Regions from separate parts of the Herbaspirillum sp. DW155 genome, predicted to be linked through region 4. Evidence: predicted binding sites of a transcription regulator. Region 4 holds the regulator's gene; each other region holds the start of a gene.
What was found. The regulator sigma-54, encoded in region 4, starts transcription at its own class of promoters, with help from an activator protein. The targets are predictions, from matches to a motif close to TGGCANGNAANCTGCTTT.
Positions count from the first base shown of each region.

Region 1: AACH55_RS23270 (nitrate- and nitrite sensing domain-containing protein) is a predicted target of sigma-54. The motif match lies at 1,742-1,759, and genes of this name have one in related genera.
Region 2: AACH55_RS02835 (ammonium transporter) is a predicted target of sigma-54. The motif match lies at 2,947-2,964, and genes of this name have one in related genera.
Region 3: AACH55_RS22210 (outer envelope protein) is a predicted target of sigma-54. The motif match lies at 3,722-3,739, and genes of this name have one in related genera.

Region 1 covers NZ_AP029028.1:5,099,043-5,104,476, reverse strand. Annotated here, with positions in the region: gene atzF (allophanate hydrolase) at 1-426, shown strand, start outside; gene AACH55_RS23270 (nitrate- and nitrite sensing domain-containing protein) at 443-1,702, opposite strand; gene AACH55_RS23265 (YitT family protein) at 1,829-2,476, opposite strand; gene AACH55_RS23260 (alpha/beta hydrolase) at 3,267-4,388, opposite strand; gene AACH55_RS23255 (LysR substrate-binding domain-containing protein) at 4,687-5,434, opposite strand, start outside.
Region 2 covers NZ_AP029028.1:621,357-626,790, reverse strand. Annotated here, with positions in the region: gene AACH55_RS02850 (LysR family transcriptional regulator) at 1-270, shown strand, start outside; gene AACH55_RS02845 (hypothetical protein) at 399-995, shown strand; gene AACH55_RS02840 (alkaline phosphatase D family protein) at 1,018-2,652, opposite strand; gene AACH55_RS02835 (ammonium transporter) at 3,014-4,216, shown strand; gene AACH55_RS02830 (methionine synthase) at 4,360-5,388, opposite strand; gene AACH55_RS02825 (DUF1852 domain-containing protein) at 5,414-5,434, opposite strand, start outside.
Region 3 covers NZ_AP029028.1:4,867,415-4,872,848, forward strand. Annotated here, with positions in the region: gene puuE (allantoinase PuuE) at 1-248, shown strand, start outside; gene AACH55_RS22205 (urate hydroxylase PuuD) at 1,176-2,417, opposite strand; gene AACH55_RS22210 (outer envelope protein) at 2,711-3,535, opposite strand; gene AACH55_RS22215 (ABC transporter substrate-binding protein) at 4,227-5,258, shown strand; gene AACH55_RS22220 (ABC transporter ATP-binding protein) at 5,348-5,434, shown strand, end outside.
Region 4 covers NZ_AP029028.1:4,522,959-4,528,392, forward strand. Annotated here, with positions in the region: gene lptC (LPS export ABC transporter periplasmic protein LptC) at 1-100, shown strand, start outside; gene lptA (lipopolysaccharide transport periplasmic protein LptA) at 152-778, shown strand; gene lptB (LPS export ABC transporter ATP-binding protein) at 781-1,524, shown strand; gene AACH55_RS20470 (RNA polymerase factor sigma-54) at 1,593-3,083, shown strand; gene raiA (ribosome-associated translation inhibitor RaiA) at 3,237-3,599, shown strand; gene grxD (Grx4 family monothiol glutaredoxin) at 3,981-4,292, shown strand; gene AACH55_RS20485 (UbiX family flavin prenyltransferase) at 4,317-4,919, shown strand; gene AACH55_RS20490 (SDR family oxidoreductase) at 5,000-5,434, opposite strand, start outside.

The sequences.
Region 1 (5,434 bases), 580 kb from region 4:
GAGGCCGTCTTGCCGGTGATCCGCGACGTGCTGCGCAAGGCGCCCGAGTACAGCGCCGTGGATACCTTCCGCGCGCAATATCGCCTGCAGCAACTGAAGGTCGAATGCGACCGCATCCTGGCCACCGTCGATTGCGTGGTGACGCCGGCCTACCCGCGTCCGGTGACGCTGGAAGAATTGCGCGAGCAGCCGGTACAGCGCAATTCGGACCTGGGCTGGTACACCAATTTCATGAACATGCTGGATTACGCTGCCGTGGCCACACCCATGAACTTCATGAAGAATGGCCTGCCCTGGGGGATCACCGTGTTCGGCCCGGCCTTCAGCGACCAGGCCCTGCTGGGCGTGGCCGATGCCTTGCAGCGCGCACACGGACAGCCGCTGGTCGGACAGCGCCAGATCGAAGGGCGCTTGCTGGCGGCCTGAGCGAAAAGGGGGAGACTCAGGCGTCCGGCAGGATTTCGGTCAGCGACAGGATCGCCTGGGCCACCTCGGCAATGCGCCGGTTCTGGTTCATCGCATGCTTGCGCAGCAGGCGATAGGCGGCTTCTTCGTTGAGTCCCTGCTTCATCATCAGCACGCCCTTGGCGCGCTCGATGAGCTTGCGTTCTTCCAGGCTCTCGCGCACGGTGGCCAGTTCCTGGGTCAGGTTTTGCAGGCGTTCGGACTGGCTGCGCAGGATCTCGACGATGGATTGCGTCAGGTGCGGACCCACGCCTGCGCGCAGCGATTCCTCCGGCAGGGTCTGGCCTTCCAGGCTGGAAGAGAACGCCGCCAGCGGGGCCAGCGGGTCCAGTGCATCGGCCTGGCTGAAGAGCTGGCCCTGGTCGTCCAGTTCCTTCTGCAATTCGACGATCTTCTCCCGGCATTGCGACTGCACGTATTGCGCCAGATGGATCTCGACCTGATGCAGACCATCGATGCGGGTGGAGCAGCATTGATACCAGGCATCGGCCAGGTCGGTCGCCAGTGGCCGGTCGTGAGCGGTGAGCAGCTTGCGGCGCAGCCTTTCCAGATCGGCCAGGGGCAGGGTCGCCTGCATGGCGCTCCATTCGTTGCGGAAGCCCTCGGCGAAGGATTCGAAGCGGCGCAGGGCCTGCTCCTGCATCTCGATCTGGGTCTCGATGGCTTGCTCCTGCTCGCGCGTGATCTTGCCCATGGCAAAGGCAGCGGCGCCGGAGGCACGTTCGCGGCCGGCGAATTCCTTGCCCTGCATGAGGTTGAACAGCGCCACCAGCAGGCGCGAGATCTGCGGATCGACCGCCACGTCGGCGGCTTCGAACACCAGCGCCAGCAGCGCTCCCACCACGGTCTTGAAGCGCTCGTAGCTGGCCGCCGGCGTGCAGGCCAGCGCGGCCACGTCGGCGCGCAGCCTGGGCATGCCATCGAGGGCATGCAGGGCGAAGGCGATACGGGTGTACAGGCGCGCACCGTTGGAGAGGGCGTTGTCGTGTTCGGTCGATTCCAGCCAGGCCTCGAACTGGCGCTGTGCCGCCTGGCTGGCGGCCACGCGCTCCTGCCATACCTGCCCGTCGCGCTCGCCGCGCGAGCCGAGGTAGATGTTGGAAATGCCGCGCTCCTGCTGCAGGCAGTGGATCAGCTTGCCTACTGTCAGGACCAGCTGGCAGGTGCGTGCCAGGCGTTGCAGTTCTTCCACTTCGCAGCGGCGGGCGGTGATCAGGTAGTTCAGGACTTGGCTCATGGACGGCAGGACGAAAAAATCTCAGGGATACCGGCAATGCCAGCAAGATTCATGCAATGCAGGTAATGCATGTGTTTCCCGGATTGTAATGGAATCGTCCTGCGCGACGCCGCCTGCCAGCGCGGCCTATCGGGCGATATACCACTCGTAGCGGTGATTCCAGGCCACGAACAGGTTCATCGTCACGGCCCCGACCAGCGAATACATGACCCGCTCTGCCGGCAGGAAGAAGGCGGCCGTGGCGAACAGCGCCAGATCAAAACCCATCAGCAGCCAGCCGGCCTTGAAGCCGGTGCGTTCCTGCACGTAGGTGGCGAGGATGCTCATGCCGCCGCAGCTGGCCTGATGGCGGAACAGGCCGATGAGGCCAATGCCCACGCACAGCCCGGCCAGCACCGCGCCCACGGCGGGATCGAGATGGCTGTAGCTGATGTAGTTGCCGGCGATGTTGGTCAGCAAAGAGACTGCCGTGACGGCGGCCAGGGTGCGCCAGGTGAAGGCCGCCCCCATGCGCAGGGCGGCCAGCAGGTAGAAGGGCAGATTGATGAGGGTGAAGGCCATGCCGAAGCTCATGCCCGTCACATAGGTCACCAGAAAGGCCACGCCGGCGATCTGTCCGATGATCAGCCCCAGACTGTGCAGCATGGACATGCCAAAGGAAATCATCACCACGCCGAAGAGCTGGCCTTGCAGGTTGTCGATCCAGCTGTGGCGCACGGGCGGCGTGGAGGCAATGGGCGTGGAGGGCGAGGAATCCGCAGTGGAAGTCGTCATGGCAATACCAATCATCAATCGTGGATAACGAACGCGTCACGTCAATGGCCATGCCCGCGGGTAAGCCGGCACAGCCATCGGTGTGCAGCTGCCTTCAATCGTCGGCAGCCGCCGCAGGAGCGCATGGTAAAGGATTTGTTGCAGTGCCGCGATGACCGGATGAGGCGGCGCGGCGCCATTGCAACAGTTCTCGTCTAGCAGGAAATGTGCCAGACGCCGTGCCGGACGAGCGGGTGCCGGCATCTGAGCGGCGTTCCCGTGATCTAGAGCACCTTGCTCCAAACCTGGGCATGTCGCCCTGGTCCGTAGAACCCATTTCATAAATAGGCGTGAGTGCGAGCGAGTCCCGTTTGGGATGAAGTGCAAGGCGCGAATTTGGGTCAAGACTGGGCGTCTTGACCCAAATTCGTAACGCAGCAATTCGCCCAAACGGGCCGCTCCCTGCGGGTTCTGTCCAGAAAGGGCGCTGGCCGCGTTGCACTCCTTGCGTGTGGCACCGCCACACGACGCGTCGCGCGCCTTGCCAGCGCCCTTTCTGGACAGAACGCATCTCACGCCTATTTATGAAATGGGTTCTAGTAGTCCGTCATCGCGCCGTGGCTGGCATCGAAGAGATGATCGTAGAAACCCCAGCTGGCCCGGTAACGCGGTCCGCTGTTGACTACCAGTTGCCCGCGCCTGCCGCACGGGCCTCGTCACACGTTGGCCGCAGCAGTGCGCGGCCGATCAGGATGCGCCTGAACACCTGAGTGCCCCGCCCGGCGATCCGGTGCTCACTCCGACTGCATCCCTAGGCGAGGTGCGTACGGAAGAAACTGGTCAGCTTGTCAAAGGGAATCAGATCAACCCGGTCATACAGGTCAACGTGAACCGCTCCCGGAATGATCATCAGCTCCTTCGGTTCGGCCGCTGCCGCGAAGGCGGTTTCGCTGAAGTAGCGCGAATGTGCCTTCTCGCCGTGGATCAGCAACAGCGGACGTGGCGAAATCTCCTTGATGTAGCTGAGGATGGGCATGTTGACGAAGGACAGCGGCATGGTCACGGTCCAGGACGCATTGGAGTTCACCGATCTTGGATGGAAACCGCGGGCGGTCCGGTAGTAATCGTGATACTCCACCAGGAACCGTGCTTCGCCGCCCTTGAGCTGGTTCATGACCGGACCATAGGCGGGAGTGCCGTTCTCGGCGTCCTTCCAGCGTTGCTGGCCCAGTTGCTCCAGCATCTGCGTGCGCTGCGCCAGGGTTACGCTGTCGTTGTAACCCCGCGAGAGCACGCGCGTCATGTCATACATGGTGCTGGCGACCACCGCCCTGACGCGCTTGTCCACTGCGGCTGCGTTCAGGGCCATGCCACCCCAGCCGCAGACGCCGATCATGCCGATGCGTGCGCGATCCACGTTGGGCAGCAAACCGATGAAGTCGACCGCAGCGCTGAAGTCCTCGGTATTGATGTCGGGCGAAGCCACATTGCGCGGCTCGCCGCCACTCTCGCCGGTGAAGGATGGATCGAAGGCCAGCGTGACGAAGCCGCGCTCGGCCATGGTCTGGGCATACAGCCCGGAGGATTGCTCCTTGACCGCACCGAACGGACCGCTGACCACGATGGCGGCAATGCGGCCGCTGATGTTCCTCGGTTCATAGAGATCACCCGAGAGCACGATGCCATAGCGGTTGCGGAAGCTGACCTTGCGGTGCTCCACCCTGGCGCTTTGCGGGAAGGTCTTGTCCCACAGCGCGCCACCGTCGGTGAATTGCAGGGGCAAGCTGCGGGTGGCTTGTGCGCTGGCAGTCGTCACGAAAGTGGTTCCCAGGGCGGCAAGACCGGCGCCGGCCGCCTTGAGCATGCCGCGCCGGCTTACGGTGGTCTGTTCCGGAGGGAGGGATTTTTCTGCGATTTCGGTATGTTCGTTCATTGCATTTCCAGTCACTGGGGCTACAGCACGCAAAGGGGGAAAGGAAGTTCAGCGGAGCGCTCAACCCACCAGCCGCCGGGCCGCTGCCCGGCGTTTGTCGATGCTGGTGAGCACGGACGGGCGTCCGCGTCTTGCGCCGGGTTCGCTGGGGGGGGGGGCAGCTTCCCTGGGCACGGCAAAGTCTGTCAGGGGCGGGCGACTCTGACTAGCCGGGCAATGCTTAATTCCCTTATTAGGGCGGCTAATGGATGGACCTTGCTGCATGCAACCAGTCGGGTTTGCATACAACTTCGATTGGCTACCAACGCATGGTCTTTGCGAAGTCCACGAAGGCGCGCAATGGCGCCGGCAGGTAACGGCGACCAGGATAGTACAGCAACGGGCCGGTAAAGCTGGGCCACCAAGGCTTCAACAATGGCTCCAGTTCGCCGCGGTCGATATAAGGCTGCAGCCACTCCTCGAACAGGTAGATCACGCCCGCGCCGGCGACCGCCGCATCAACTGCCAGGTCAGCGGCAGCACCAAAGTTGACGATCAGCGGTCCGTTTGTTTCCACCGTCAATGATTTTCCTTTTTTCGTAAAGTGCCACGGCGGCATGGCACCACTGGAAAAGCGTCCGCGCAGACAGATATGCTCGCGCAGATCGCGCGGGTGCCTTGGCCTGCCGTGTTGTGCGAGATAACCGGGCGAAGCCGCCAGTGCCATGCGCTGACGCCGCGGACCAATAGGAATCGCCACCATGTCTTGATCCATGCTTTCTTCATATCGGATGCCGGCGTCACAGCCTGATTGCAGCAGGTCCACGAATCGATCCTCCACGATCACCTCCAGGCAGATTTCGGGGTACTCGGCAAGGAATTGCGGAACGATGCGCGGCAATACCAGTCTGGAGGCCGCCAATGGAACATTCAGTCGCAAGCGCCCGGCGGGACGGTCACGAAAACCGTTGACCACGTCCAGCGCCGATTCAACGGCGCTCAGTGCCGGTGTCAGTTGTTCCAGCAAGCGCTGGCCAGCATCGGTTGTCGCCACGCTGCGTGTGGTT
Region 2 (5,434 bases), 1.6 Mb from region 4:
AGCGTGCGGGTCAATGCGCGCATGCACGTCAACAATGGTGACAGCTGCGTGCAGGCCGCGTTGGGCGGCGTGGGCATCACGCGCCAGCCGACCTTCATGATCGATCAGTACCTGCGCAGCGGACAGCTGGTTCCCCTGCTCACGGACTTCACCGTGCCCGACCTGGGCATCTACGCCGTCTATCCCAGCCGTGCGCATCTGCCGGCCAAGGTCAGGGCCATGCTGGATTTCCTCTCCGAGGCTTTCGCCCAGGTGCACTGGAACGAGTGATCCGATTGACCTGCGGGCGCACGTCGGGTCATGCTGCCACAGATCAATGAAGTGTTACCGGATGCTTCGCTTTGCCACAGGCGCGGGTGCGCCTGCTTAAATCTGGGCTTTCTCTTGCGGAGTAGTTCATGCCCGGCTTTGCCCTGCCCTCCTTTTCCAAGTCGCTGCTGTACGCTGCTGCGTCGGTCCTGATGCTGGCCAAGGCGGTGCCGGCCATGGCCACACCGCTGGTCGATCTGATCGCAAGCGACATCCTGCCCATGACCGAGCAGCTCAAGAGCGACCTCAAGCTCACCCCCAACCAGCAGATCCTGTGGCGCCAGACCGAGCAAAAGACCCGCGCCATCCTGGCACAGCGCCAGCAACGGCGCGCGCACCTGCAAGAACATACGGAGCAGGTCTTGCATGCACCCGGCGGCGACTTCCGCGAGCTGGCCGCCGACTATGACAACGATGGCCGTGCCGCCGAAGAGGAAGGACGCCAGTTGCGCGAGATCTGGTTTGCGATGGCCGATGCCCTCGATGACGGCCAGCGCAAGCAAGTCCAGGATTACATCGTGGACCGCATGCAGCGCGTGGCCGATGGTCCCGCGCACGGTGACGGCGGACGCAGCCGCTCCGGCGGTGGCATGGGCGGCCGTGGCGGGATGGGTGGCGGCAGTATGGGTGGCGGAGGAATGGGCGGCATGGGCGGCGGCAGCTTCAGCACCGACAACGGCTTCTGAGGCCGCGCCGCCCGGGCCCCGGTCAAGCCTGCTCGGGCGGCAGCTCGACCTTGTAGATTTCCCGGCCGTCGGTGTTGTGCAGGGTGACGGTCAGGGTCCTGGTCTTCGCATCGATCTTGCCGATGCCAAAGAACTGCAGCAAGTCGGCCGGTGAGCGGTTCTGTTTCATGTCGGCCGGGATGCTAACGAAACGCACGTCCGGACCGAAGGTGCGATCGATCTCGCCCGGCCCGAAGGTCCCGGCATTGATGGGGCCGCCGACGAATTCCCAGAAGGGCTTGAAGTCGGTGAACTGCGCGCGCTCGGGCGCATAGTGCGTCGCCGAGGCGTAGTGCACGTCGGCCGTCACCCACACCACATTCTTGATGTCGTGCTGCTTGATGAAGCGCAGCAGTTCAGCCACCTCCAGCTCGCGCCCGGACGGCTTGCCGTTGTCGGCATTGGCCCAGGCTTCGAAGGTCCCCTTGGGTACATCGGGGTTCAGGTCCGGCACCACGATGGACAGCGGCATGTCGCTGGCGATCAGCTTCCAGGTCGCGCGCGACCGCAGCAACGCCTGCTTGATCCAGCGCATCTGCCCGGGGCCGAGGAAATCGGCGTCGTGCCCACCCTTCTGGCGATTGGGCGAATTGCGGCCGCGATAGCTGCGTTCGTCCAGCATGAACACATCAAGTAGCGGGCCGTGCTGGAAGGCGCGATAGATACGGAAGGGATCAGCGCTATCGATGCGGAAAGGGTTGTGCTCGAACATGGCCTGGCGCGCACGCGCGGCCAGCACGTCGATATTGCGTTCGTCATAGCGCTTCTCGGCCGCACCGATCTGCTGGCCCGGATACCAGTTGTTGCGCACCTCGTGGTCATCCCACTGCACCAGGAACGGCACCTCGGCGGCGAAGCGGCGCTTGCTGGCGTCCAGCATGTTGTAGGCGAAGTTGCCGCGATAGTCATCCAGCGTCTGCGCCACCTTGGACTTGGCTTCGGTCACCACGTTGCGCCACAGCGTTCCGTCGTCCAGCTTCACTTCCGCCTGGATCGGCCCATCGGCATAGATCTGGTCGCCCGAGTGGATGAAGAAATCCGGGCGGAAGCGGCGCATGCTTTCATACACCCGATAACCACCCCACTGCTCGTTGATCCCCCAGCCCTGACCCGCTTCATCGCCCGAAAAGGCAAAGGTGACGTCACGCGCCTGGCCCTGCATCGAGGCCGGCACCATGAGGCTGCCGGTCAGCGGCTCGCTCAGGGCCGACTCATGCACCAGATTCTGGAAGCGCACGCGATAGTAGACGCGCTGCCCCGCCGGCAGGCCGCGCAGATCCACGCGGGCGGTGTAGTCCTCGCGCGCCAGCGCGGTGGGGCCGGCGATGCGGATGGGGTTGGAGAAATTCTCGCTGGTGGAGTACTCGACCAGCATGCGCGCATTGCGGTCGGCGCGGGCCCAGACCATGGCGCTGTCGCGGGTGACGTCGCCGCTCATGATGCCGCCCGGGAATTGCGGACGCAGGCGTTCGGAAGTGACGATGGCCGGCGCAGCGGGCTCTGTCGCGGACAATGCGGCGGGGCTGGCGATCACGGCGGCGCTGCCCACGGCAGTAACGGCGGTGTCGCGCAGGAAGCGGCGGCGGCTGTGGTCGGCGGGCGGATTCTGATCGGGCATGGCAACTCCTGTGAGGGTGAGGTAAAGCGAAGTAAAGGGGGAGTTGCAATTTAGCAATCGAGTATGACCGGTCCATGAAAGGAGGATGACCAAGGCTGACCAGACACACGGAGAGCAAAAAATTGATGGGATTTACAGCAAAAATTCGAGATCGACCCCATTGCACCAAAATGCAGCCATCCTGTCGGCCTCACCTCACCGATGCACATCATTCGTGCAAACACTATACTGACATCCATCTGACGCACCGATAAAGTCCTTTTGAATCAAGCTTCTGCAGAATAATCACCAAATTGGAACGAAAATTGCTTAAGTCCGTGCTTCCGATTCTTTTATTGCACACTTTTTGGGAGATTTTCTGGTGGACGATCACAAAAACGGCGCAGACGCCCTCTTCATCCTGCTGGGGGCGATCATGATCCTGGCCATGCATGCCGGCTTCGCCTTCCTGGAACTGGGAACGGTGCGCAGGAAGAACCAGGTCAATGCCCTGGTGAAGATCCTGGCGGACTTTGCGGTGTCGACCATCGTCTATTTCTTCATCGGCTATTACGTGGCCTATGGGGTGAGCTTCTTCGCGGGTGCCGAGACGCTGGCCGAGCGCAGCGGTTTCGAGCTGGTGAAGTTCTTCTTCCTGCTGACCTTTGCGGCGGCCATCCCGGCCATCATTTCGGGCGGCATTGCCGAGCGCTCCAAGTTCAATCCGCAACTGGTGGCCACTGCCGTGCTGGTGGGCCTGGTCTATCCCTTCTTCGAGGGCATTGCATGGAACCAGCACCTGGGCGTGCAGGCCTGGCTGGCTGCGACCTTTGGCGCCGAGTTCCATGACTTCGCCGGTTCCATCGTGGTCCACGCCGTGGGCGGCTGGATCGCCCTGCCTGCCGTGCTGCTGCTGGGTGCGCGCCGTGGCCGCTACAGCAAGGAAGGCGCGGTGGCGGCACATCCGCCCTCCAACATTCCCTTCCTGGCGCTGGGTGCGTGGATCCTGACCGTGGGCTGGTTCGGCTTCAACGTCATGAGCGCGCAGACGCTGGACAAGATGAATGGCCTGGTAGCGATGAATTCACTCATGGCCATGGCCGGTGGCACGCTGGTGGCACTGCTGATGGGACGCAACGATCCCGGCTTCGCCTACAACGGCCCGCTGGCGGGCCTGGTGGCGGTGTGCGCCGGCTCGGACCTGATGCACCCGCTGGGCGCGCTGGTCACCGGTGGCATTGCCGGCGCGATTTTCGTGTGGATGTTCACCCGCACCCAGAACAAGTGGAAGATCGACGATGTGCTGGGCGTGTGGCCGCTGCACGGGCTGTGCGGTTTGTGGGGCGGACTGGCGGCGGGCATCTTCGGCCTGCAGGCGCTGGGCGGACGGGGTGGCGTGTCCTTCATGGCGCAGTTGATCGGCAGCCTCATGGGCATTGCCATTGCGGCGGTGGGCGGCTGGATTGTGTATGGCTTGCTGAAGAAGACGGTCGGGATTCGCCTGGATCCGGAACAGGAATTCGAAGGGGCCGATCTGGCGATTCACAAGATCTCTTCTACGGCGGAGAGGGAGACCAGTTGGTAAGGCGGGGGGGGGGGGGATAAATAGAATAAAGTCTGGCATCCGCCCCATGCAGTCGATACCCATCCCGCCGACCAGACGGGATGGGATACAAGCAAGGCACCCCTTGTGTTGAGTGCGAAGGGGCTCGCCCCTTCAGACACAAATCAAACTCCCAATTCCCTCCGCACGATCTCGGCCCCCGCGCTCAGCGCACCAAGCTTGCCCCGCGCAAGCTCTCGCGGCAACGGCGCCATCCCGCAGTTGGTACAAGGATAGAGCTTGTCCGCATCGACGAACTGCAATGCCTTGCGCAAGGTCGCCGCAACTTCCTCGGGCGTCTCCACCTTGTGACTGGCCACATCGATGGCCCCCACCATCACCTTCTTGCCGCGAATGAGTTCGATCAGCTCCATGGGCACACGTGCGTTGTGGCATTCGAGTGAAACGATATCGATGTTCGATGCCTGCAACCTGGGGAAGGTCTGCTCATACTGCCGCCATTGCGAACCCAATGTCTGCTTCCAGTCCGTGTTGGCCTTGATGCCGTAGCCATAGCAGATGTGCACGGCAGTCTCGCACCTGAGCCCCTCGATGGCGCGCTCCAGCGTGGCCACGCCCCAGTCATTGACTTCATCGAAGAAGACATTGAAGGCCGGCTCATCGAACTGGATGATGTCCACGCCCGCGGCCTCCAGCTCGCGCGCTTCCTGGTTGAGGATCACGGCGAACTCCCAGGCCAGTTTTTCGCGGCTCTTGTAGTGGGCATCGTAGAGCGTGTCGATCATCGTCATCGGCCCCGGCAGCGCCCACTTGATCGGCTGATCGGTCTGACCGCGCAGGAATCTCGCATCCTCCACGAACACCGGCTTCTGGCGCGACACCGCACCCACTACCGTGGGCACGCTGGCGTCATAACGATTGCGAATGCGCACGGTCTCGCGCCTGGCAAAATCCACGCCGTCGAGATGCTCGATGAACGTGGTCACGAAATGCTGGCGCGTCTGCTCGCCGTCACTGACGATATCGATTCCGGCGTGCTGCTGCTCTTGCAGCGACAGGCGCAAGGCATCGCGCTTGGCCTCAAGCAATTCATCCCCCTGCAGCCTCCAGGGCGACCACAGTTTCTCGGGCTCGGCCAGCCAGGCGGGTTTCGGCAGGCTGCCGGCGGTGGAGGTGGGCAATATTTTTTTCATGGTGAAGACCTTGTGGGTGGAGCGATCAATGAGCGTAACTGGCCGA
Region 3 (5,434 bases), 340 kb from region 4:
GGTTCAATACCAGCGAGCATTTCTATCAGTATCTGAAGGATAGTTTCGACGTGCTCTATGCGGAGGGCGAAGAGGCACCGAAGATGCTGTCGGTGGGGATGCACTGCCGCTTGCTGGGGCGGCCGGGGCGGTTCCGGGCCTTGCAGCGATTCCTTGATTATGTTCAGTCACATGATCAGGTTTGGATTTGCCGGCGGATTGATATTGCTGAGCATTGGAGGAAGACGCATCCTTTTTCGGAGCGCTGATTTATTCTTTTTTGGAATGAATTGATACCGCTTGGGGATTTATCCTTGGGCGGTATTTTTTTCTTTGTTGGTTTGCGGTTTGGGGTAGTCTGCACGGATTACTGTCCTGCGCTCTAGCTTAATTCTTATCATTCTCCGGTCGGAAGAACGCGCCGGGGGCGGCCCGGCAGCCGCTCACTTTTCTTGTCTCGCCAAGAAAAGTAAGCAAAAGAAGGCGACCGCAGCTGCACCGCCCTCCTTCGGAGGGTCCCCGCTTCAGAGAGCAACAAAACGGGGAAAATAGAGTCGCTTCGCTCCGACTATTTTCCTGATCCGTTTTGTTGCTCTCTGAAGCGGCGGCGCAGATGCGGACTGCCTGACTGCCTCGCCTTCGGCATCGTGAGACCTCCTACTCGCCTTCGGCTTTGCGTTGGCGTTCTCTAGCCTTCGATACGTCGCTGCGCGACTACTCAGGTCGAACGGACGGAAATTATTTAAACAATAAAAACTAAAAAAAGAAAAACCCGAAATCCGAAATTCGAAACACAGAGCGGAAGTGTGAATGTGCAAAAGGTCGAGGCCGCAGGCGAGCCCCCGCGAGGCCGCAGGCGAGCCCGTTTGGTTTTTCCCCATAGAGCCAGCCGCCGCAGCGGAGCGAAAAGTGGATCAGAAGAATAGTGGGAGCGAAGCGACTCTATTCTTCCCACTTTTCGCTTCGCTGCGGCGGGGACCCTCCGAAGGAGGGCTGGCTCTCTGGGGTCGCCTTCTTTTGCTTACTTTTCTTGGCGAGACAAGAAAAGTGAGCGGCTGCCGGGCCGCCCCCGGCGCTCCGCTCCGACCGGAGAATGATAAGAATTAAGCTAGAGCGCAGAAAAGCAATCCGTGCAGACTACGCCAAACGGAACAACCAGAAAAACAGCCCGCCAAGACAAACCAACAATCAAAACATCACCGAACGGCAGCACCGCTTTCAAACCACTTCCCGATAATGGCGCGTTCATCATCGGTGATATGAGTCATGTTCCCAAGCGGCATAGCCTTCTGCACCACGGCTTGTTGATAAATCTGCTGAGCATGCTGCGAGATATGTTCAGGCGAATCGAGCAGAACGCCCTTGCCGGGAACGGGCATGAGGGTAGGTTGCGCCGAATGACACTGAATGCATCGCGCCTGAATGACTTGCTGTACTTGAGCAAACGCCCCACCCGCCTCAGCAACAGCGGCAGGAGCAGAAGCACCAGCAACGGGCGAAGAAGCAGCAACCGGCCTGGCCTGCATGGCAGGACTCATCCAGACGATCACCGCCAGCAACAAACCAACAGCAATCCCCGGATACCACCAGTTATAAACCCCCTTGTGCCGCAACACGAAGAACTGCCGGATCAAGGCCCCCGCCGCCATGATGCACAACAGCACCACCCAGTTATGCGGCGCCGAATAAGTCATGCTGTAGTGATTGGACAGCATCGCAAACAACACCGGCAAGGTGAAGTAAGTGTTGTGCACGCTACGCTGCTTGCCGCGCTTGCCATGAATCGGATCGGGTGCTTGTCCGGCCCGCATGGAAGCCACCATCTTGCGCTGCCCCGGAATGATCCACACCAGCACGTTCGCGCTCATGATCGTCGCCAGCGACGCCCCGCTGATGAGGAAAGCCGCCCGCCCCGAGAACAGATGACAAGCCGCCCACACCGACACGATCACCTGCAACCCCACCAGCAGATTGACCAGCCGGTCCGCCCCCGGCCGATCCCCGATGGTGCTGCAGATCGCGTCATAGATCAGCCAGTTGAACACCAGGAACGCAATGGCGGTGCCGCCGGCCATCGACGCCGACATGTCGAACACGTTGCGGTCCACCAGAAACACGTTCGCATTGAACAGATACAACAAGGAAAACAGCGCAAAGCCCGACAGCCAGGTACTGTAGGACTCCCAATAAAACCAGTGCAGATGCTCCGGCAACACCTTCGGCGCCAGCAGGTACTTCTGCGGATTGTAGAAACCGCCACCGTGCACCGCCCACAACTCGCCGCCGACGCCCTTCTCCTTCAACTCGGGATCGGTCGGTGCCACCAGACTGTTGTCCAGCCAGACGAAATAAAACGAAGAACCGATCCAGGCAATTGCCGTGATCACGTGCAGCCAGCGCAGCAGCAGATTCAGCCAGTCAAGTAGGTATGCTTCCATGATGCTCCGCCCTCATATTCCAATCGATGGACCAAGGCCGCCACACAGCCAGCCCGCCCGCTTCAAAACCAGCCATTAAATCTCAAGGCGACCGCTGCCATATGTCGCCATTCCTATAACCCACATACGCCAACAAACATATCAAGAGCACCCTGAGCACTCCCGACAGTGTAGCCATTTCCCGCCCGGCCCATGCGGGCTGAGCGCTGCCGCGCCGGACGCCCAATAAAAATGCCGGATCCGAAGACCCGGCATCGCCACGACGCTGCAAGCAGCCGGACCGAACCGACCGGTCAGAAGTGGTACTCGGCGCGCACCATCGGGGTCTTGGCCAGCGAACCCGGAACGTAGTTCGGGTTGCCGAACTTGTTGCGCCAGTATTGATATTCCAGACCCACGCGCAAGGTGTTCTTGCCCATGCCCATGGTCGTGCCCAGGTCATACATGATCTGGCCGTCGAAGTTCAGCTCGGCCGAAGTCGGACCGCCGAACTCGTTCTTGCCCTTGGACGCGATGTAGTTCGTGTAGCCTTCGAAAGACAGGCCGGTCGAACCCAGCGGAATGCCCCAGGACAGATTCAGCATCGGGTGGGTGTCATAGGTGTAGCGGCTGGAAACGCCGATGGGCTGGTTGCTTTCGAACAGCGCCAGCACGCTCACATTCAGGAAACCAGGCACGTCCATCATCAGGGTCGGACCGACCACCCACATGCGCTTCTTGGAAGCGTAGCTCTTGTCGTTCTTGGTGTTCCAGTCAAAGCCCAATGTCAGACCCACGCCGCGTGCCGGGCCGAACGACAGGTCCTTGCCGCTGATCTTGCCGATATCGAGGGTGTTGCGGTAGACGATGTAGGCTTCCTGGGCATTGTCATCCTTGCTGTTGGACATCAGCAGGTCCACGTTCAGGAAGTTGGTGCCGTACTTGTAGCCGCTGGCATGCGTGAAATTGATGATGCTCTTGGCGATGTCCTGCGAATTGAAGGGCTCGGCAAACTTCGTGCCGTAACGGTAGCCGATCGAATTGTCCGACCAGTCAGCGGCTTGCGCCGACAGGCTGCCTGCGGCCGAAGCGACCACCGCTGCCATCATCCAGTACTTCCCCTTGATACCCTTCTTCATAAGTTTCTCCCTGTGTTGCTTCTCTAAAAAATAGCGATTGAATCGGAGTCCGATTCGCATCCTGCGGCACCTTGCACTCTCCCCGCCGCAATATGGAAATCAGCACCCCGCGTGTGCTTGCCTTTGTCAAATAAGGTCTGGCAAATTGCAGACAGCGCTGCCGACACCCGCACCGACGGCAGCGTTTACGCAAAGCCCGTGCCAGCCCCCCAGGCCAGCAGTTGATGCCTGCGGCAACGCGAGCCGATATCGACCGATATCGACCATACGCTGCGCGCGCGGGGCGCAATCCTAGCCGAACCGGGGCGGTTTCCCAAGCCCCCGCGCCATGCGCAGCAGGAGGGTAGCTCGCATTGTTGACAATCGCATCTGCCGGGCGCGCAACGACAAAAAACAGCAGAAGGCGCGCTCCATCTGCCTTACAGCCCTGCCAGCCAAATTTTTTTAGTGCACTTTTTTCTACTTAGGTGCAGCGAAGCACCAAATTGTCGCAAATGGATTTTTTAATTGTCGACAAAAAATACCACGCCTGTCGATCATCGCGAGGACAGCTTGCTGACCGCATTCGCCTGCTGCGAGCGCGAGCAGCCGGGGCAATACGGCGCGCACCGCTCCTGCGGATGCTTGGCACATTAAATGCTATTGAAGCTGCGGGATCTCACATTCAAACGTACAGAGAAGGAAGTCCACCGTGCATTCCAGCAAGTTCTTCAAACTCGGCATCAGCCTTCTGCTCAGCGCCAGCTGCTCGCTCGCCCTGGCGCAGGAAACCCGGATCAAATTCCAGCTGGACTGGCGCTTCGAAGGCCCGGCCGCGCTCTTTCTGGTGGCCAAGTCCAAGGGTTACTTCGCGCAGGAAAAACTGGATGTCACCATCGATGCCGGCAACGGTTCGGGCAACGCCGTCAATCGCGTGGCCTCGGGTACCTATGACATGGGCTTTGCCGACATGGCCGCGCTGATGGAATTCACGGCCAACAATCCCGATGCACCGGGCAAGCCGGTGGCGGTGATGATGGTCTACAACGACACCCCGGCCGCGGTGTTCTCGCTCAAGAAATCCGGCATCAAGAAGCCCGCCGACCTGGCCGGCAAGAAACTGGGCGCGCCGGTGTTCGACGCCGGCCGTCGCGCCTATCCGATTTTTGCCAAGGCCAACGGTCTCGATGCCGCCAAGGCGCAGTGGACCAGCATGGACCCGCCGCTGCGCGAGACCATGCTGGCGCGTGGCGATGTGGATGCCATCACCGGTTTCTATTTCACGTCGCTGCTGAACCTCAATGCACGCGGCATCAAGGATGAAGACATCAACGTGATGATGTACCCGGACTATGGCGTGCGCCTGTATGGCAATACCATCATCGCTTCCGAGGCCATGGTCAAGAGCAGGCCGGAAGCCGTCAAGGGCTTCCTGCGCGCCTTCGCCAAGGCCAGCCGCGACGTCATGGCCAATCCCGAAGCCGCCATCAAAGTTCTGAAGGAACGCGATGGCCTCATCGACGAGAAGCTGGAACTGCGCCGCCTGAAGCTGGCCATAACCAGCGCCATCGCCACGCCGCATGCCAAGGCCGAAGGCTATGGCCAGGTCTACGGTCCGCGCCTGACCCTGATGGCCTCGCAGGTCTCGGACGCCTATGGCACCAAGACCCGCGTCAATGCGGACAAGATCTGGAACGGCAGCTTCCTGCCGAGCAAGGCCGAGCTGGACGTATTCCCCAAGTAAATCATTTATATCGTTTCAGCAACACCCTCCCCGGCAGGCCGGATCACGCCGTGCCAGCCGGGGCCGCACGCCCCAACCTGACTGCATTCATGAGCGAACCTTTCGTCGATTTCCGCCACGTCTACCTGGCCTATGATGGCGCCACCGAATTTGCGGTGGAAGACATCGACCTGCAG
Region 4 (5,434 bases):
CCTGAACGGCGTAGGCATGGTGGCCAACAACGCGACCCAGGTGGTGCAGCTCTTCGGCAATGTACGCGGCTATTACGAGCCCACCCCCAAGAAACGCTAAGCCGGTTGAATCCGAGACAAGAACGCCAAGAACCGACCAGACAGGAAACCAATGAAACGCTCACTCTTACTGCCCATGCTGATGCTGGCTGCCGTGTGCGGCGTGGCCAACGCCGAGAAGGCGGACTCCACCAAGCCCACCAACATCGAGGCAGACCAGATGGTCTATGACGACGTGCGCCAGGTGAAGACCTTCACCGGCAACGTGGTCATGACCCGCGGCACTCTCATCATCAAGGCCGGCCGGGTGGTATTGACGACCGACCAGTACGGTTATGAAAACGCAGTGCTGTACGCGGCTCCGGGTTCGCTGGCCAACTTCCGCCAGAAGCGCGACGGCGGTCCCAACCTGTGGATCGAAGGCCAGGCCGAGCGTATCGAATATTCGGAGCAGACCGAAGTTTCCAAGCTGTTCCAGCGCGCGCACATCCAGCGCATGGATGGTGATCGCATCACCGATGAAGTCAACGGCGAGTTCATTTCCTATGACAGCCGCGCCGAATTCTATTCGGTCAACAACACCGCCAGCGGCGAAAGCAAGCCCGGCGCAGGCCGCATCACGGCCGTGATCCAGCCCAAGAATCCACCGCCGGATGGCACCGCCACACCGGCCCAGCCGGCCGCCAAGACCACGCCGGCGCAGCCTGCGCCGCGTCGCCAGAGCGGAAAGGACCAGTAACGATGACCACCAGCTCGCTGGTCGTTCGCGGCCTGAAGAAAAGTTATGGCGCGCGCCAGGTGGTGCGCGACGTCTCGATGGAAGTGCGCAGCGGCGAAGTGGTCGGACTGCTCGGCCCCAACGGCGCCGGCAAGACCACCTCGTTCTACATGATCGTGGGTCTGGTGCCTTCCGATGGCGGCGAGATCGCGCTGGACGACACCGCCATTTCACGCATGCCCATCCACAAGCGCGCCACCATGGGCTTGTCCTATCTGCCGCAGGAAGCCTCGGTGTTCCGCAAGCTGACGGTGGAAGACAATATCCGCGCGGTGCTCGAACTGCGCCGAGAAGAAGGCAAGCCGCTCTCGCGTGATGAAGTCGAGGGCCGCCTCAACAATCTGCTGCATGAACTGCAGATCGAGAAGCTGCGCGAGAGTCAGGCTTTGTCGCTCTCCGGCGGCGAGCGCCGCCGCGTGGAAATCGCCCGCGCGCTGGCCACCGATCCGCGCTTCGTACTGCTCGATGAACCCTTTGCCGGTATCGACCCGATTGCCGTGATCGAGATCCAGCGCATCGTGCGCTTCCTGAAGGAACGTGGCATCGGCGTGCTCATCACCGACCACAACGTGCGCGAGACGCTGGGCATCTGCGACCGTGCCTACATCATCAACCAGGGTACGGTGCTGGCCAGCGGCAGTCCGGAAGAGATCATCGCCAACGAATCGGTGCGCCGCGTGTATCTGGGTGAACACTTCCGCATGTAAGCAGGCCAACCTACTGACGCAACGACAGGCAGTGCAACCAGCGGACCACGCCGCTTCCAGAAAGACAGATGAAACAGTCTCTCCAGTTACGTACCTCGCAGCACCTCGCATTGACGCCGCAACTGCAGCAGTCGATCAGACTGTTGCAACTGTCGACGCTGGAACTGCACCAGGAACTGGAACAGATCCTCTCGGACAATCCCTTGCTGGAGCGGCTCGACGATGCGCTCGACAATTCGGTGCGCCTGCTGGCCGATGGCGCGGTCTCCAGCTCGCCCTCCAGCGGCGTAGCCGACACCTCTGGCGAAGGCAATGCCGAGCCGGCACCGGCAGCCGCCGATGGCGATTCCAGTTTTGACTACCAGGACAACAATCCCGAGAACGGCGTCACCGGTGAGGCCGACTGGAGCTTCGATGATGTGGCCCGCAGCGGCAAGTCGCCTGACGACGACGACGCCCGCCCGCAACTCGAAGCCCACGAACTGACCCTGCGCGAGCACCTACTGGAACAGATCCGCGTGACCGCACGCACCCAGCGCGACCGCGCCCTGCTGGAGTTGCTCACCGATGCGCTCGACGAGAGCGGCTATCTCGAAGAGCCGCTGGAAGACATCCTCGCGCGCCTGCCCGAAGAACTGGGCATCGACATGGAAGAGCTGTCGATTTCCCTGAAGCTGCTGCAGAGCCTGGACCCGGCCGGCGTGGGTGCGCGCAGTGCCGGTGAGTGCCTGGCCCTGCAGATCCGTCGCCTGCCCAAGATCCCCTTCGTCACGCGCAAGCTGGCGCTGCGCATCGTGGAAGATTACCTGCCGCTGTTCGCGCAGCGCGACTTCAACAAGATCAAGAAAGCCCTCGATTGCGATGACGAAGACCTGCGCGAAGCCCAGGCCGTGATCCGCCAGTGCCGTCCGCATCCGGGCGCCGATTTCGCGCGCGATGCCTCGGACTATGTGGTGCCGGACGTGATTGTCAAACAAACAAAGAACGGCTGGCAGGTCATGCTCAACCATGAGGTCATGCCCAAGCTGCGTGTCAATGCGATGTATGCCAGCGCGCTGAAGCAGGCCAAGGGAGAAGGATCGCTGTCGTCGCAGCTGCAGGAAGCCAAGTGGCTCATCAAGAATATGCGCCAGCGTTTCGACACGATTTTGCGTGTCGCACAGGCTATTGTGGAACGTCAAAGAAACTTCTTTTCACATGGGGCAGTGGCCATGCGCCCCCTTGTGCTGCGTGAAATTGCTGATACACTGGGTCTACACGAGAGCACCATCTCTCGCGTGACAACTCAGAAATACATGCTCACGCCGCACGGCATGTTTGAGTTGAAGTACTTCTTCGGTAGCCACGTCGCGACTGAAACCGGGGGCGAAGCCTCCTCCACCGCGATACGGGCGCTGATCAAACAGTTGATAGGAGCCGAGAACCCGCAGACCCCATTATCCGATAGCAAGATTGCGGATATGCTGGCAGAACAAGGCATGGTGGTCGCGCGACGCACAGTCGCCAAATACCGCGAAGTGTTGAAGATTCCGCCGGTCAATCTCCGCAAGTCCCTCTGAGTTTTTCCTCAGTTTTTCTGCAGTACCGTTGCTGTGTTCCGGCAAGCATCCCGCTGATGCCCATGCCATCCGACACGAAGACCGTGCCCGTGGTACAGCTGCAGCAAGGATCGATTGCACGAACCTCCAGTGACTTCACGATAGGAGTCTTGTATGAATCTGACCATCAGTGGACACCACCTCGAACTGACCCCCGCCATCCGGAAATACGTGCAAAGCAAGCTCACACGTATCAAGCGCCATTTCGACAACGTGATCGACGTCAGCGTGATCCTGAGCGTAGATAAACTCACAGAAAAGGAAAAGCGCCAAAAAGCGGAAATCAACGTCCACATCAAGGGGAAGGATTTACATGCAGAAAGCATTGCACACGACCTCTATGCTGCCATTGACACGCTGATCGACAAGCTCGATCGTCAGGTCATCAAGCACAAGGACAAGTTGCAGGAACATCACTCCATGGCCAAGCGCCTGCCGGATGAAGCGCCGGCTGATGCGGTGGCCGGAGCGGCATAAGCCAAGGACAACGTCGGCAAGCTGACTCGCAGCCCGCAGGCTGCTGAGAACGCCAGCCGAATCTCATGAGGAAGGGGCGCGCAAGCGCCCTTTTTCATTGGCCGCGCAGTCGGGCGGCAAGCCCTGTGGAAAAGATATAAAAGATAATCACCGGCAACTTTCCACAGCCATGACTCTCTGCAGCGAGCTGCCGATCCGCTGCTCCGCTTGAAGGCTGCGGCTGGCGTCCTCATATTAGGCTTCAGAGTCTGCATATCATATAAATTATTTCCCGGATGCAATTTCCACCACATTGCGCAGACTGCCGGCGCGCAGTCGTTTTCAACGCGGCTGCCGGCTTTTCCCTATAATGTCGGCAATCCCATTTTTAAAGGCATAGCCATGAGCGACGTCCAATCCTGGATCAAAGAAACCGTGACCCAAAACCCTGTGGTGCTGTTCATGAAGGGCACTGCGCAATTCCCGCAATGCGGCTTTTCCGGCAAGGCCATCCAGTTGCTCAAAGCCAGCGGCGCCGAAAACATCGTCACCGTCAACGTGCTGGAAAGCCCGGACGTGCGCCAGGGCATCAAGGAATACTCGAACTGGCCGACCATTCCCCAGCTGTACGTGAAGGGCGAATTCATCGGCGGCTCCGACATCATGAGCGAGATGTACGCTTCGGGCGAACTGCAGACCCTGATCAAGGGCTGATTCCTTCCTGATCCGCATTCGTTCGTGAGTACTTCCTCCGGCCAGCCCCGCCAGCGCCTGATCGTCGCCATCACCGGCGCGACCGGTGCCATTTATGGCGTGCGGCTGCTGGAGCATCTGCGCAAACATGGTCAGGTGGAAACGCACCTGATGGTCTCCGAAGCCGGCGTGCTCAATCTCCACCAGGAGCTGGACATGCGGCGCAAGGATGTCGAAGCCCTGGCCGACGTGGTACACAACGTGCGTGACGTGGGTGCCTGCATCGCCAGCGGTTCCTTCGCCTCCACCGGCATGGTGGTGGCGCCCTGTTCGATGAAGACGCTGGCGGCCGTGGCCCACGGCCTGTCCGACAACCTCATCACCCGCGCCGCCGATGTGGTGCTGAAGGAACGCCGGCGCCTGGTGCTGATGGTGCGCGAGACGCCCTTCAATCTGGCGCACCTGCGCAACATGACCGCCGTGACCGAAATGGGCGGAGTCATCTTCCCGCCCCTGCCCGGCTTTTACCAGCGTCCCGCTTCCATGGAAGAAATGGTCGATCACACGCTGGGCCGCGTGCTGGACATGCTCGGCATCCCGATGCAGCTCACGCCCGAATGGCAAGGCATGAAGGGTGGGGTGGACTGAACCGGCCGCCTGGTTCCCAAAGAAAATGGCCGCAGCTCATCACTGCGGCCATTTCTTCATCTGTCAGAGTGCAGTCACCATCAACCGCGCCCGATATAGGGCATCTTGGTCGCCATCACTGTCATGAACTGCACATTGGCTTCCAGCGGCAGGCTATCCATGTAGAGGATAGCCTTGGCCACGTGTTCCGCATCCATGGTCGGCTCGACCTTGGTGGAACCATCGGCCTGCAGCGTGCCCTTTTTCATCAACGTGGTCATGTCGGTGGAGGCGTTGCCGATGTCGATCTGGCCGCAAGCAATATCGTAGGCGCGGCCATCGAGCGAGGTGGCCTTGGTCAGGCCGGTGATGGCATGCTTGGTCGCCGTATAGGACGCCGAGAACGGACGCGGCGCATGTGCCGAGATCGAGCCGTTGTTGATGATGCGGCCCCCGCGCGGCGACTGATCCTTCATGATGCGGAAGGCTTCCTGCGTGCACAGGAAGACGCCGGTCAGGTTGATGTCCACCGCCGC